Prochlorococcus marinus XMU1412: one gene and its partner. Each later gene encodes a partner of the first gene's protein in a complex. Links are inferred from orthologs where the notes say so. Each region holds a gene or a part of one and is shown in the gene's direction. Other genes may lie near its edges. The genes, in order: pheS and pheT.

The links.
Region 2: the proteins of pheS (region 1) and pheT are in contact, whole or in part, in a crystal structure (PDB 6P24), measured with the Escherichia coli proteins. The link is inferred for Prochlorococcus marinus XMU1412 from one-to-one orthologs.

Annotation. Positions count from the first base shown.
Region 1 is NZ_JAAORJ010000004.1:221,049-224,331, reverse strand. What follows is about bases 71-3,014. They hold pheS (phenylalanine--tRNA ligase subunit alpha), read left to right. Parts: upstream 71-1,010; coding sequence 1,011-2,018; downstream 2,019-3,014. Other genes in these bases: cbiT (precorrin-6Y C5,15-methyltransferase (decarboxylating) subunit CbiT), read right to left, coding at 3,010-3,014; HA152_RS07625 (NAD(+) kinase), read left to right, coding at 2,088-2,996; surE (5'/3'-nucleotidase SurE), read right to left, coding at 132-941; HA152_RS07640 (DUF3611 family protein), read left to right, coding at 71-152. Outside these bases: more of HA152_RS07640, read left to right, coding at 1-70; more of cbiT, read right to left, coding at 3,015-3,283.
Region 2 is NZ_JAAORJ010000002.1:384,133-387,509, reverse strand. Bases 1-3,038 are described here. They hold pheT (phenylalanine--tRNA ligase subunit beta), read left to right. Parts: upstream 1-316; coding sequence 317-2,761; downstream 2,762-3,038. Other genes in these bases: HA152_RS04955 (hypothetical protein), read left to right, coding at 2,867-3,038; rpmG (50S ribosomal protein L33), read right to left, coding at 21-215; rpsR (30S ribosomal protein S18), read right to left, coding at 1-8. In the rest of the region: more of HA152_RS04955, read left to right, coding at 3,039-3,115.

The DNA of each region.
Region 1 (3,283 bases):
CTCAAACAACTGGACAATTGATAACAGCGACATCTGATATCCCAATTACTGGTCTTGAAATATTATCAGTTCTCAGTAACACGCAAGTTATCGCTGCCCATTTTTTTGGACTTTGCTTTTCTTTATGGCTTTTAAGAAGGATTTACAAATGAATTATTAATTTTAGGTAGGTCATCTAAATTACCTCTCCAAAATAAATCTGGTTCTACAGGTGTGATAGATATTTTATTTTCTTGTATTTGAGATACGTCACTGGGCCAATTCTTAGGACCGTAACCTTTCGATTTAAGATCTAAAACGACTTCACCTGCTAACCAATAATAATCATCACCCCTCGGGTCTTCCCTTTTGGAAAATTGATTTTTATATTTTCTTACCGATAATCTTGTCCAGGATAATTCTTTTATCTTGTTTTTTTCGCAGGGGGGTATGTTCAAATTTAATAAAAGTGACGCTGGCCAACTGTCGTTAATTGCTTGTTCGGCAATATTCATTGCAATTTCTCCAGCAAATTCAAAATTTTTCCATTTAAAACTAGCAACACTTATTGCCATGGAAGGAACATTTTCTAAAGTGCCTTCCATAGCCGCAGCAACTGTGCCCGAACAAAAAATATCTGTCCCTAAATTGGGTCCGTGATTTATGCCGGATAGTACCAGATCAGGTTTATGATCCAAGAGTTCAGATAGTGCTAATTTGACACAATCAGCAGGTGTGCCGGAACATCCCCAAGCTTCGATACCCTCTCCAAATAATTCGTCAGCTTTTTCCACTCTTAATGGGGATTGTAAAGTAAGACCATGACCAGTAGCTGATCTTTCTTGGTCAGGACATACTACTTTTACCTTATGTCCTCTTTTTTGGGCTGATTTTGCTAAAGCTCTTATCCCCGCTGCGAAAACACCATCATCATTGCTAATTAATATATTTAACGGTTTCATTAATCAAGACATTTTATTTATGGACGATATTTAAGTAAGATACAAGTAATACTTATTTTTACTATATCAGTGAGTCAAATTGAATCATTAAGTCAAATTGAGGAAAAACTAAATAATCTTTCTCTAACAGCAAAAAATAATATAGATAATTCTAATACTCATGAAGAACTGGATCAATTGAGAGTTTCTTTGCTAGGAAAAAAAGGTGATTTATCAATTATTTTGAAAACAATGGGTCAATTATCTGCTACTGATAGACCAATTATTGGCCAGAAGGCAAATTTAATAAAGATAAATTTGCAGGAACTAATAACTGAAAGAAAAAATAAACTAAACAGCGAAGCCTTAGATAAAAAGATTAAAAAAGAAAAAATTGATGTAACTATCCCTTCAATTGGAACCCCCCCTGGGAATAAACATCCCTTGATTTCAACTCAAGACGAAATAATAGATATTTTTTGTGGTTTAGGATACTCAGTTGAAAGTGGACCTGAAATAGAAACTGATTTTTATAATTTTGAGTCTCTCAACATACCCAAAAATCATCCTGCAAGAGATATGCAGGATACTTTCTACTTGGATGAAAATCGACTTTTAAGAACCCATACTTCCCCTGTTCAGATAAGATACTTAGAGAAAAACCCTCCTCCAGTAAGAATTATTGCCCCCGGAAGAGTTTATAGAAGAGATGCTGTTGATGCTACTCATTCCCCTGTATTTAATCAGGTTGAGGTTTTATGTATTGATGAACATATTGATTTTAGTCATTTAAGAGGAACAGTTCTTACATTTTTAAAGGCCTTTTTTGGAGATATTCCTGTAAGATTTAGAGCTAGTTATTTCCCATTTACTGAACCTTCAGCAGAAGTAGACGTCCAGTGGAAAGGTAAATGGTTAGAAGTAATGGGTTGCGGAATGGTTGATCCAAAGGTGTTAGAAAAATTAGGGATGGATTCTGAGAAATGGACTGGTTTTGCAGCAGGATTAGGAGTTGAGAGATTTTGTATGGTGAGACATCAGATCGACGACATCAGAAAATTTTATACAAATGATATTAGATTCTTAGAACAGTTCTAATAGTATTTAATTTTAAATTAGGATTGTCCAACAAATTAGTTTAAGATAGTCCTAGTTTTAATTTTTTGATTGGTACGTAAAGCAGGACTAATCGTTAATGATGGAAAGGAACTAGCTGTTCAAACTGCAACTTCTGTTCAAAAAAAATTGGAAAAATCTAATTTTGAAGTTGTAAGAGTTAGTAGCTCTGGAGGGATGGTCGGTTTCGCAAATCCTGATCAACATGTTCGTCCTTTGGGATATACGAATTGTGTCCCTGAGGGGTTTGATTCATCAATGGAATTTGCAATTGTTCTTGGCGGAGATGGGACTGTACTTTCTGCTGCAAGGCAAACGGCACCTGCTAAAATTCCAATTCTTACAATAAATACTGGTCATTTAGGATTTCTTGCGGAAGCTTACTTATCTAACCTAGATGAGGCTATAGATAAAATAATTGCTGGAAATTGGGATATTGAAGAAAGAACTTGCTTTATTATTAGTGTAATGAGGAATGATCAGAGGAGATGGGAGTCTCTTTGCCTTAATGAGATGGCTCTTCATAGAGAACCTCTAACAAGTATGTGTCACTTTGAGATTTCTATAGGGCGACATGCACCTGTGGATATTTCAGCTGATGGAGTAATTTTATCTACTCCAACTGGTTCTACCGCATATTCTCTTAGTGCTGGAGGACCAGTTATTACACCTGATTGTCCAGTAGTACAATTAACTCCAATTGCGCCACATTCGTTGGCCTCAAGGGCGCTAGTTTTTAATGATTCAGAACCAGTAACTGTTTTCCCTGCAACTCCTGAAAGGTTGGTAATGGTTGTTGATGGAAATGCTGGTTGTTATGTTTGGCCTGAAGATAGAGTTTTAATAAGAAAAAGTAAACATTCAGTAAAGTTTATTCGACTTGAAGATCATGAATTTTTCCAAGTTTTAAGAAATAAATTAGGTTGGGGTTTGCCCCATGTAGCTAAACCTAACAAATAACAATTATTTGAATTTATTTTTTCCCTTTTAATAAAAAAACAGGATTATTTGGTTCTAATCTCATTCCCTCGGCAATACTTAAGCTTTTATAGGTCTGAATTAAATTTAAATTTGTTTTGAAATTTTTATCTTCTAATTCCTCTTTCAATTCTTTAATAGTTTGAAAGTCAATTATTGGGATAACGATAATATCTCCAATACTCATCCACTGATCTAAGGAATTAATAATATGAAGTTTAGTCTTTTTATCACAGCCTCCAATTACTAATCTATTAGGTTTTTCAAAA
Region 2 (3,377 bases), on another replicon or contig:
TTAGGCATGATTTGATTTGATTACTTAATTTCTTTGTGAATTGTCATTCTGTTTAAATGAGGATTAAACTTTTTTAGTTCTAATCTTTCGGTTGTATTTCTACGATTTTTTTCAGTAGTATATCTTGAGACACCATTTGATCTCTTAGGATCTGTGCTTGTTCTAGCTTCAGTACATTCCAGGGTCACTACAACTCTTGTCCCTTTTTTGGCCATTTTAATTAATACTTTATTGTATAATTTTCTATTGTACATCTTCAACAAACTTTTTTGAAGATATACTTATTTCTTTTATCATCATTGATTAAAAAATATATATGAAAGTTTCTCAAAATTGGTTGAAAAATTTAGTAGAAATTACTTCTACTCCTGAAGATCTCTCTGAGAAATTATCTATTGGTGGATTTGAGGTTGAATCATTAGAAGATTGTTCAAAAAATGTAAATGGTGTTGTTTTAGGTAAGGTATTATCTGTTTTAAAACACGAAGGATCTGACAAACTTTCAATTTGCCAAGTCGATATTGGTAATTCAAAGAATTTACAAATTATCTGTGGTGCGCGCAATATTAAACCAAATATTTATGTTTATGTTGCTACTGTTGGCGCGAAATTAAATGCAGTTGATTTAACTATTAAAAGAAGTGAAATTAGAGGTGTAATTAGTGAAGGAATGATATGTTCACTGCAGGAACTGGGTTTAGAAGACTCTAGCGAAGGGATAGAGATAATTGATGATGATTTGGCTCTAAATCATGAATTGGGTACTCCAGCGTCTGACTTGCTTCAATTAAATGATTTTATATATGATTTAGCTATTACAGCTAATAGACCTGATGGAATGTCTGTTATTGGTATAGCCCGTGAAATTTCTGCCCTTTTAGAATCCACCTTAAATTTTCCAGAATTAAACCATAAATACAGCATTGATTTACTTAAGGGAATTAAACTTTGTCCACAGGCTATAGAATCTAATTGCATTTATACAATAAGCTGCATTGATGGAGTAAATGGAGAGAAATTATCGCCAAATTGGCTTAAAGACCGTATAGAAAAATCAGGTATAAAATCTATTAATCTTCTAGTTGATTTGACAAATTATATTCTTTTAGAACAAGGTCAACCTTTGCATGCGTTTGATAAAGATAAACTGTCAAACTTAATTGGTAAGGAAGTTTGTCCAGAAGATTTCTCTGTAAGAAAAGGCAAGAATAATGAAAGCCTTATTTGCTTAGATGGTAAAGAATATGACTTAAATGACCATATCACAGTTATTACTTGTTGCGATAAACCGGTAGCTATTGCAGGGGTTATTGGCGGTTTAGAGACTTCTGTAGGTAATACTACCTCATCTATTTACCTTGAAGGCGCTGTTTTTAATCCAGTTTCTATAAGAAAATCTTCCAAGGCGGTTGGCATAAGAACAGAATCTAGCAGCAGGTATGAAAAAGGGATTTCATCAAAAAATACAATAATTGCAGTAACAAGGGCAATTAATCTTTTAGAAAAATATTTTTCTATTAATTCACCAATCATCAATACTTCAAATTTAATAAGTAATGAGGATATATTTATTAAACTACGGAGAAATCGAATACATAAAATTCTTGGTCCATTAGTAATTAACGATCAATATGAAAAAAGAAATTTATCTGATAATGAAATAGTTGATAAATTAACACTCATAGGTTGTACTTTAAAGAATAAAGAATATGGCTGGGATGTAGCAGTAATTCCTAATAGATCACATGATTTAATAAGAGAAATAGATTTAATTGAAGAAATAGCTAGATTAATAGGGTATGACAGATTCGACTTAAAACTTCCTAATCCAATTAAACCTGGAAAATTGTCATCAGAACAGTTGGCATTGAGAAAAGTAAAAAATGGTTTTATAGAAAATGGTTTTAACGAGGTACTAAGCTACTCTCTTGTTCCTGAAGATGATGAAAAACTTATAAAGATTTCTAATCCTTTGTTATTAGAAACAAGCTGTCTTAGAGATAATATCTGGAAAGAACATTTGGAGATAGTGAACCGTAATATAAAAGCTGGACAATCAAGTTGTTATATATTTGAAATTGGAAATGTTTTTCAAAATAAAACTGAGTTCATTCAAGAAGAAGTTTTGAATGGTGCGATTTATGGAAATAAAAAATTTGGGAAATGGGTAAATTCGGGTAAGGATAACGATCTTAATTATTTCCAGGCCAGAGGAAAGTTAAAAGAGGCTTTATCTTGCTTGAACATAAAGATTGATGATAAACCTACTGATTCAATTGATTTTCTTCATCCAGGAAGAACAGCGAAATTAGTTATTGAAGGGAAAGATGCAGGTTATTTTGGTGAAATACATCCCAAACTAATATTAGAAAAGAAGTCATTAAAAAAAGTTTATTTATTTAATATAAATGTTTCTAACCTCTTAGGAGCTAGTACAAGAAAAAATAAATGGATTCCAATATATAAGCAATACGCAACTGTTCCGAAAATGGAAAGGGATATTAATTTTGTTTTCAGTAAGAAATTTTTAATTAGCGAAATAACATCACAAATAAGAAAAACAGGAAAAAATCTCTTAGAGGATGTAAATTTACTGGATGTTTTTGAAGATTCTAAATTTGGAGATGATCATATAAGTTATACATTTAGATTATCTTATAGAGATAAAGATAAAACATTACTTGATTCAGACATTACATCAATACATTCAAATATCATTTCTAATGTTGAAAAATGCTTTAACACAAAACTGAGAAATTAATCGTATTATTATTCTCATATGAGACCATAAACTAGTCTATATATGATTCTTATATTAGATAGATAATAATCCTATAAAAGTAATTAATGTTGTATGATAAAGTTCATGATTAATCTGATATCTCTACTTCTATCTTCAGTGCTGTGGGTACAGGTCCCTCAGTGGTCAGATGATTGGTCAAAATGTGCTGTTGATATACCAGATGCATCATGTCATTGGTATGTAACTGCACCAGATAATACTTTTGGCGAAGGCTTTGATTGGGCGAGCGCCCCTTGGTTTGATGCTAATGGATTAAGTGATGTACCTAGTATTGATAAACAAACTGCCACTGAAAAGCTTCAATCTAAGTAGTACTGTCTTTAAGGCAGTACGGAGGCTCATAAAAAGCCCTTATAGCAATGCTTTCTAGCCCTTATTAATTTCTTGGACATTTAAAGGACATAATTTATTGATTTATTATTCAATTTTTAATTTTTCCCAGGCATTAAGCAGTTTGGGCATGATTCATTCAAATCGATTAATTTATTTATCTTACTTATCTATTTTGAGACTATACAATAGACTTATAATAAGTCTTATTTAAGAATTGCTATACAAAGAAATTTTTATTTTT